DNA from 2 places in the Paenibacillus sp. PsM32 genome. Region 1 is predicted to be linked to the other one. Evidence: predicted binding sites of a transcription regulator. Region 1 holds the regulator's gene; the other holds the start of a gene.
What was found. The regulator LexA, encoded in region 1, represses DNA repair genes until DNA is damaged. The targets are predictions, from matches to a motif close to CGAACATATGTTCG.
Positions count from the first base shown of each region.

Region 2: recA (recombinase RecA) is a predicted target of LexA. The motif match lies at 2,831-2,844, and genes of this name have one in related genera.

Region 1 is NZ_JARUWY010000002.1:191,283-195,844, forward strand. It holds gene yneA (cell division suppressor protein YneA) at 166-726, opposite strand; gene lexA (transcriptional repressor LexA) at 994-1,620, shown strand; gene QCD85_RS06730 (hypothetical protein) at 1,738-2,208, opposite strand; gene QCD85_RS06735 (hypothetical protein) at 2,484-2,720, opposite strand; gene QCD85_RS06740 (glycoside hydrolase family 127 protein) at 2,746-4,562, opposite strand, start outside.
Region 2 is NZ_JARUWY010000001.1:29,660-34,221, forward strand. It holds gene rny (ribonuclease Y) at 1-418, opposite strand, end outside; gene QCD85_RS00145 (regulatory protein RecX) at 785-1,546, opposite strand; gene recA (recombinase RecA) at 1,690-2,757, opposite strand; gene QCD85_RS00155 (competence/damage-inducible protein A) at 3,072-4,346, opposite strand; gene pgsA (CDP-diacylglycerol--glycerol-3-phosphate 3-phosphatidyltransferase) at 4,512-4,562, opposite strand, start outside.

The DNA.
Region 1 (4,562 bases):
TAACCTCCATGTAAGTAATCATCTTGTGACCATCACTAACTTTGACATGTAAAAAAAAGCTTGTCAAGATCAACAGATCTTAACAAACTTTCATCCTATTAATGAATATATATGCTTATCTAGTAATATCGTTTATACAATAAATATACTTAGAGAACATATAAATCAATCGTAAGGAATCACCAGAACATCGCCTGCTTGAATCTCACTTGTAGTCAATTGATTCTCACTACGAATCTCAGCGATATAGTCACGTGTATCTGTCTGGGCTGATTTGTATTCACTAGCGATACTCCATAAGCTATCCCCTGAATGAACAACAACTTTTTGTGCAGGACCTTCTACTTTGTCTGCTACTACAAAGTTATGAATTACTCCACCGTATAATAATACACCTGCAAACACAAAACATACCATTAAACGTCCGCCGGATTTCCACTTCACTTTTTGGGCTGTGCTTTGAATAAGATGTAGCGTTTTTTGACGTAATGTTTTTTTGCCTTTAGGTTGAGCTGGCTTACGTATCTTTTGCACATTCGGCAAATATGTCCACTCATCCACCACTACATCTTTGTCCGCTCGTGTGGCATGAATAGTTGCTTGCTGTGATTGTTTCTCCGAATAACTTGTTGATGTATGATGTATATCTGATCCAGATGTATCAATCTGTTGTTCACCATCTTCAGATTGATTGTGGATGCTACGATATGTAGTATATTTTAACATTGTCATCACGCTCCAAACATTTGTTCTTGTTTTCTTAAATTCACTATAACACGAACATATGTTTTACTCAATAGTTTTTTACGAACCTTCGTTCGTGTTTTTTATTGCACCTTTTAGACTATAGATTATGCCTCTTATACGATGAATAGACTACAAAAAGTAATGAATAACAAAATAAATATACAAATTTTAGAACTTATGTTTGTACGAACGGTAGTTCTATGTTATAATTTTGCCAAACGTTACTAGCATTGGGGTTGATAAGGTATGTCAAAAGTTTCAAGTCGCCAACAGGCCATTTTGGAATTTATCCGAAATGAAGTCAAACTTAAAGGTTACCCGCCATCTGTACGTGAAATTGGTGAAGCTGTAGGTCTTGCTTCTAGTTCTACTGTACATGGTCATCTGGATCGTTTGGAGAAAAAAGGACTGATTCGACGCGACCCGACCAAACCTCGTGCCATCGAGTTGTTAGGTCAAGAAGAGTCTGAAAGTAATATTCTTTTCGCTCAAACGGTATCTCGTGTTCCTATTATTGGAAAAGTAACCGCCGGTGTTCCGATTACAGCTACAGAACATATTGAAGATTACTTCCCTCTACCACAGAATTTTACAGGTGAAGGACAAGTATTTATGCTTTCTGTAGTTGGAGACAGTATGATTGAAGCAGGAATCTATAATGGTGACTACGTAATTGTACGTCAACAACAGACCGCTGATAATGGCGATATTGTTGTAGCCATGACAGAAGACGACGAAGCAACTGTCAAAACGTTCTATAAAGAAAAAGATCATATTCGTCTACAACCAGAAAATCCAATGTATCAGCCACTTCGTCTGACACATGTTACGATTTTGGGTAAAGTTGTAGGATTGTTCCGTAACTTGCACTAAATCACTACTGTACGTTGCAGTTCATAGAAGATAGAAAAAGACCGCTACTAGAAAGTAGCGGTTTTTTTCTTATTTATATGAGAATAATTTAATTTATTTAGATTCAGAACAATGTAATTATTGTACATATCTCCACAATGCAGTTTTAATTACATGTTCTGCTTCTACTTCACTAAAAGCAACTTCGATCTCTTCTTTGCCTTGTAGAACTTTATACATCCATACAGGATGCTCTGTTGGATTCAAGTACAATAATTCTACCGCAAGTTTAGGTTTTCCAGAATCATGAGAACATTTGTATTTGAGATCAGCTTCTCCATAATAATGTTCACGTACATTTTTTTTAACTACAGTTATAGTAATGACAACGAGAGCAATTGTAATAATCAGTTGATTTTCATCTTTCTGAATACTGCAATCTTCTTTAAAATGTTTTTTGATCTCTTCTAAAATGGTAGAAAATTTCATCCATAAATTTTCACAATATTCTAAAAAATGCTCATGAATTTTTAAAGAATATGAAAAAGCTTTTGCGTTCTCTGCTTTCTCTTCCTGTGCACGTATTACCGCAGATTCAATCCAACTCATAATTGCTACCTCCTTTAACTGTAATGACTGAACATATTGAGTACCCAAATTGCAACGTTTTTATCTAACCCTCTACTACTTATTGGATGCCTTTTGTACAAGCTGAATACGGTACTTTTTGCTGATATGCTCTTAATTTTTTTATTTGATTTCTAATGTCACTCCTCTTAATTCATTATGTGATTTCTTCATCATAACCTAATAATAGGAAATTGATACCTTTTAATGCCAAATAATCACTAAATATCTTATATTTTTTTAATAGTAAGCTACATTTATCCAAACAGCTTTGTATCCATCAGTTTGGCAAGTAATGCTTTGAAATCTTTACTTTCTGCTTTTTCAGCCAATTGAGCTTCAAGTGTATTGAACTTTTCAGCTAGAAAATAAGCATTTAAAAATACACCTAGATGGTCTTTAGCCACTGCTTCGGCATTATCTTTATCTGATGAATAACTTGAAATGACAGTATACGCAAATTTCTCAGGATCTATTCTCATTTTTGATTTCATCAGGCACTCTCCTTGTCAGTGTTGATTATGCTTGGTTATGCCATACACGCATTTCACCGGATTGTCGGTTAGCCCAGCAATAATAAGGAATAAGTCGTAATGTTGTAGGAGCATACGTGGTAGCTGCTTGAGAAGCATATAATACATCGTCCCACTGCGAAGTAATGATTCTTTTACGTGCCTCTACATGGATCGTACCTATGCCTCCTAGCAACTGTGGATCAAATGTATATTGATAGGTCTGATCTTTATTTAACTGAATTAAATGCAAATGCTCTCCATTATCTACTTCTTCAGCGCAATAAATAAACGGGCCACGTCCTATAGCTACTTTGCCAATATCTGCTCTGACTAGCGGATGTGCGGTATATTGTTTGATCTCCATCGGTAAAATAAACTCGATCTTGTCATTAGACTGCCATACACGATCAATGTGTAGAAATCCGTTAATATTTTCCGCTTCTATATGCTCTCCATTGACTATCAATGAATAATCATCTGCCCAGTAAGGCAATCGGAGCGCCAATGTAAAAGCAGTTGGTTGTTCTGTCTGTGTCACAATCGAAACATGACCTTCCCACGGTAAATTCGTTGTTTGTTCAAGCTGTACTTTGTGATGATCTATCTCTAATGTTGCTGTGCTTGTAATAAATAGATTCGTATATATCGCTTTTTGCTCTGATTGAACCGTATACATATATTTATGAAGTGAAGTTAATAATCTTGCTAGATTCGGTGGACAGCAAGCACAGCCAAACCATTCGGGGCGTGTAAATTTCACATGACTTTTTCCCGGATCTTTACGGCTGTTCTCTGGACGTACTTCTAACGGATTCACATAGAAAAAATGTTTGCCATCCAGTGCCATACCGCCAATAGCTGTATTATACAATGCTCGCTCTAACACATCGGCATATTCAGAACGTACTTCATTTTTGAGCATATTAAAAGCAAAGAAAATCAATCCGATCGAAGCACATGTCTCACAGTACATCGTATCATTAGGCAAGTCGTAATCCAGTGTAAATGCTTCTCCGTCTACTGTTGATCCTATACCGCCGGTGATATACATACGTTTGGTAATCATATTTTTCCAAAGGCGACGACAAGCTTCTAACATTGCGGTATCGCCTGCTAATAAAGCAACATCTGCCATAGCTGCACACATATAGACAAGTCTAACAGCATGCCCTTCTGTGGTCTGTTGTTCCAAAATCGGTTGGTGAGCTTGATAATACTGTAGCGGACGATGACTCATGCCTGCTATAACTGGCTTGGTTCCTGTGTCTTCTGTCTGTTGTCTGGCGAAAAAGGTAGTATCCGTTCCCCGCTCATACAGAAAATAACGACTCAGATTCAGATAACGTTGTTCTTTTGTTAGTGAATATAATTTAGTCAACGCCAGCTCTATTTCTTCATGACCATCGTATCCTTGAATCTGATGTTCTCCTTTGCCAAAAGAAGCATCTATACAATCCGCTAATCGGCAAGCAATCTGGAGCGCTTTTTCATTATGAGTGGATTCATAATAAGCAACTGCTGCTTCGATAAAATGACCTGCACAATACAATTCATGACTTTCAGCCAACTTCTTGAATCGGCGCTCTGGTTCTTCAATAGAGAAGTACGTATTGAGGTAACCATCTTCCTCTTGCGCTAGAGCAATAAGATCAATCACTCCGTCAGCCAATTCTTGTAATTCAGTATCCGCATGAATGGATAATGAGTAAGCCACCGCTTCCAGCCATTTGTATACATCACTGTCCTGAAATACCCAACCATAGTGATTACCTTGCTTCAATCCAGCAGCAATCTTGAAGTTTTCGATAGCATGACTTTTTT
Region 2 (4,562 bases), on a different contig from region 1:
TTCGTTCGAGTTCCGCAACCTGACTGGTGTGAAGTTGTTCGATTTGTTGCTGAGTCTCTTCAATACGTTTCTCTTTGTTAGCCACTTGTTCTTCTTTGCGTTCTAATGATTCAATTTTTTTATCCAGCGACTCTTCCTTCTGCAACAATCGTCTTTCCAGGCGTTGATTTTCATTACGACGCTCACGAATGTCTTTTTCAGCTTCAGTTCTGAGTTTGTGCACTTCGTCTTTTGCTTCCAGAACTGTTTCTTTCTTTTGTGCTTCTGCTTCTTTCTTCGCACTTTCTACGATTTGGATAGCAGCTTGTTCAGCACTAGAAATTTTAGCTTCTGCAAGAGACTTGCGAATAAAATATCCGACCAAGAACCCAAAGAATAATGCGGCAACAACGAGAATTGTGGTCCAGAGAACTTCCATTCTGTTCACCTCCTCGCTGATTCCTCCAAGGTATTCCCTGGGAATTACATGTTCATTGGTTAATCGATGATTCGTCCCTTATGCATTTGATTCATTGCTCATGCGGGTACATGTGCTAATTCCCTGTTCATAGGGAGATCAAACATTCTAAAATTCTTCAGAAATGCCTTGCTACAGAATCCATGATCACCTTCATCTTATCACCTGCCGGGAAAAGATGACGTAAAAATGACAATCTGCACAAGTACATTTTATTATTTGCCAAAAGACATTGTCAAGCAATTGCCGTAACCGTATTTATAGATGTCAAGTTTGTTATCCCAAATAAAGCGGTTATTCTGTTTTATTATATTTGGATTTTGGCGGTTATTCCCAATCATCTTCTGGTTTTTGTTGAACAGCTTCCAATGCTTTCCTTACAATATCCGAAGAATATCCTCTTCTCATTAAAAAAGCCATTGTTTTTCTTTTTTTATCAAAAACTTCTCCCGAAGTGGATTTCCATTTTTTTTCTGCCAATATAGTAGCACTGGCTATCTCATCATCTGGATCGATATCTTCCAAAGCTTGCTCAATATTTTCTTTATTTACACCTTTTTGGCGTAATTCTTGTCTAATCCATACTTTACCTTTTTTCTGACTTTTGACTCTTTGCTTCGCCCACTGTTGAGCATATAACTCATCATCGATCAGTTTCTCTTGTTGTAATCGCACCAGAGTAGTTTCGATAATTTCAGGATGGATTTCTTTTTCTTTGAGTTTGCGTGCAATCTCAGTACGAGTTCTTGCTTTACGGCTTAAATAATTTAAAGATTCTGCATATGCTGTTTGACGTTCATTCGCAATAACAATATTCTCTAGTTCTTCTTTAGAAAAAGACATCCCTTTTAACAGCCTATATTTGATCATAACATCTTCATGCACCATAAGAGCCAATTCCCCGAAAGATAACTTGTAATGATGCCTAGGCTTACGTAGAGGGGTTACAGCGGTAATCTCTACTTCACCTTCCTCGGGAAACCCATCTAAGCGTTCTCCTTCATCTGCATAGATATCCCATTCTTCATCGCCCTCAGGTTCAGATGTAGTATTTGATGTTTTTTTGGAATAACGACGATAATCAGCCATAATTGTTTCCTTTCGTCTATCTATATTTTAAATCAGTGTATAGTGTTCATATGAATCTCTTATTAAATATAAATAAAAAACGCCCTGAACGTATTTCACGTCCTGGGCGCTACAGGATTTAAGCTTGAAGCATCTTAAAGTTATTATTCAGTTGCTTTAGAGAATAATTCTTGCTCTTCAAGACTCTCTTTTTCTTTTTCTTCAGCAGATGGTTCTTCAACCACTGTTGTCAAATTGCTAGATACACGAATTTTTTGCTCGATGATATCTGCAATATGCGGATTTTCTTTCAAGAATTGTTTAGAGTTCTCACGACCTTGACCCATACGTTCACCTTCGTAAGAGTACCAAGCACCACTTTTATTTACAATATCGTGTTCTACACCGATATCGATCAAGCTTCCTTCTTTAGAGATACCTTCTCCGTACATGATATCTACTTCAGCTTGTTTGAATGGAGGAGCAACTTTGTTTTTAACAACTTTGATACGTGTACGGTTACCAACAACATCGTTACCGTTTTTGATTGCTTCTATACGACGTACGTCTAAACGTACAGTGGAGTAGAATTTAAGCGCACGACCACCTGGAGTTGTCTCAGGGTTACCAAACATAACTCCAACTTTTTCACGAAGCTGATTGATAAAGATTGTGATTGTTTTGGATTTGCTAATTGCACCAGACAATTTACGCAAAGCTTGAGACATCAAACGTGCTTGCAAACCAACGTGAGAATCTCCCATTTCGCCTTCGATCTCTGCTTTTGGTACCAATGCTGCTACAGAATCGACAACGATAATATCAACAGCACCACTACGTACAAGTGCTTCAGCGATTTCTAGACCTTGCTCACCTGTATCTGGTTGAGAAAGTAGTAATTCATCAATGTTAACGCCTAAGTTTTTAGCATATTGAGGATCTAGAGCATGCTCTGCATCGATAAATGCTGCTTGTCCTCCAGCTTTTTGAACTTCTGCAATTGCATGAAGTGCTACAGTTGTTTTACCAGAAGACTCTGGTCCGTATATTTCGATAATACGTCCTCTTGGCATACCGCCTGTACCCAAAGCAATATCTAATGCAATAGATCCACTAGGAATAACTTCAACTTGCATATGAGTGGATTCTCCAAGTTTCATAACTGAACCTTTACCGAATTGCTTCTCTATTTGACGAAGCGCCATATCTAACGCTGCACGACGATCTGACAATAAACTCACGTCCCTCTTCTTCTTATTTATACTCTAATTATACTACTTTTTTTCTCATTTGCCAAGCTTTTTTCGAACATATATTCGTGTTTTTGATATGAAATCCATATTATATTACATTTATTGGTAATAAATCAGGATTTCATTTTTTTACGTAACTTTTTTACTTTTTGGGGTGTAAACATAAAAAAACCGCAACAAATAAATTTGCTGCGGTTCTTCCGTCTGCGCTTATTTTACCATAGTAGAACTATACATTGCAACATATGCTTGGCATGATAAGACGTCTGTCACACACGTTTGTACGCATTTTGTTACTTTGGTAAAGATTCCTTCTGAAGTTCACTTAAACGAAGCCACAAACGGTACAGAATACTTTTGGCAGCGCGAACACGAATCGACTCACGATTGCCACGTATATTTAATTCAAATACCTGTGTAGGTTGATTCCGTTCTGCGAGTCCAATATAGACCAATCCCACAGGTTTGCGTTCTGAAGATCCTGGACCAGCAACACCGGTAATCGAAACAGCAAAATCAGTATCTAATATCTTTCTTGCTTCATCGGCTAATACTTCGGCTACTTCCGGGCTTACTGCTCCTGGAGCTTCTTCGCCTTCTAACAATTCACGAGGCACATTTAACATTTTTTCTTTCATTTCGTTGGAATAGCAGACGATTCCACCAAGAAATACATTTCCACTTCCCGGAATAGCGGTTAGATTTTGCATCAATAGACCACCTGTGCAACTTTCTGCTGCTGTGAGTGTCAATTTCATACCTGTCATCATCAGCAAAATCTGTTCTTCGATTCCGATATCTTGATCAGCATACATATGGTCAGGCAAACGTTCCCGAATTTGAGATTCCATCTGTTTGAGTTTGACCATGGCTTCTTTTTCTGTAGCGGCTTTGGTTGTCAAACGAATCGTGACTTCGGCTTCTTTGGCATATGGAGCAATTGTAGGATCACTTTGATCGTTAATCAGATCAATCAATGCTTCCTCCAATGCAGATTCACCAATACCGGCAAATTTAAGCATTTTCGAATAAATAGGATGTTCATCTGTTAATACATGTTCTAACAACCAAGGTTTTGCTTCATTTTCAAACATAGGCTGTAACTCTTTTGGTGGGCCTGGTAGAACGATATAATATTTTTCTTTATCTTCAATCGCTATACCGACAGCAAGCCCTGTTGAATTTGCCAATATATGGCTGTTCTCAATAACCAGTGCTTGACGACGATTATTTTCAGTCATCGTAATATTTCTACCTTCAAAAAAGCTTGCGACTTTTTCCATAGAAGCAGGATCTATATAGATAGATCTGCCTAGCACTTCAGCTAATGCATCTTTGGTTAAATCATCTTGCGTTGGTCCGATCCCGCCTGAAAATAAAATAACATCTGCACGACTACTGGCAAGCTCAATCGCTTGTTTGAGTCGATTTAAGTTATCCCCTACTACAGTCTGATAATATACATCTATTCCTATATAGGATAATTGTTGAGATAAATATCTGGCATTCGTATTCGTAATTTGACCTAGTAATAGTTCTGTACCTACTGCGATAATTTCTGCTTTCATTACAAGTGCCTCCTCGTTATTAGGGTTGCTCTGTGATGTAAGTGCTTAAAAAATAAACCAATCATACGTATGGCAAAAGGAAAAGGCAATAGAGAGAACCCTATTGCCACTTACGCTGTATTACTTGTTATATCACCTATTTGCTGTTAAACAGAAACAGGTAGTTTATTCGGAAAAATGAATAACCGATTTGTTTTTGACAAAATAATCAATCCC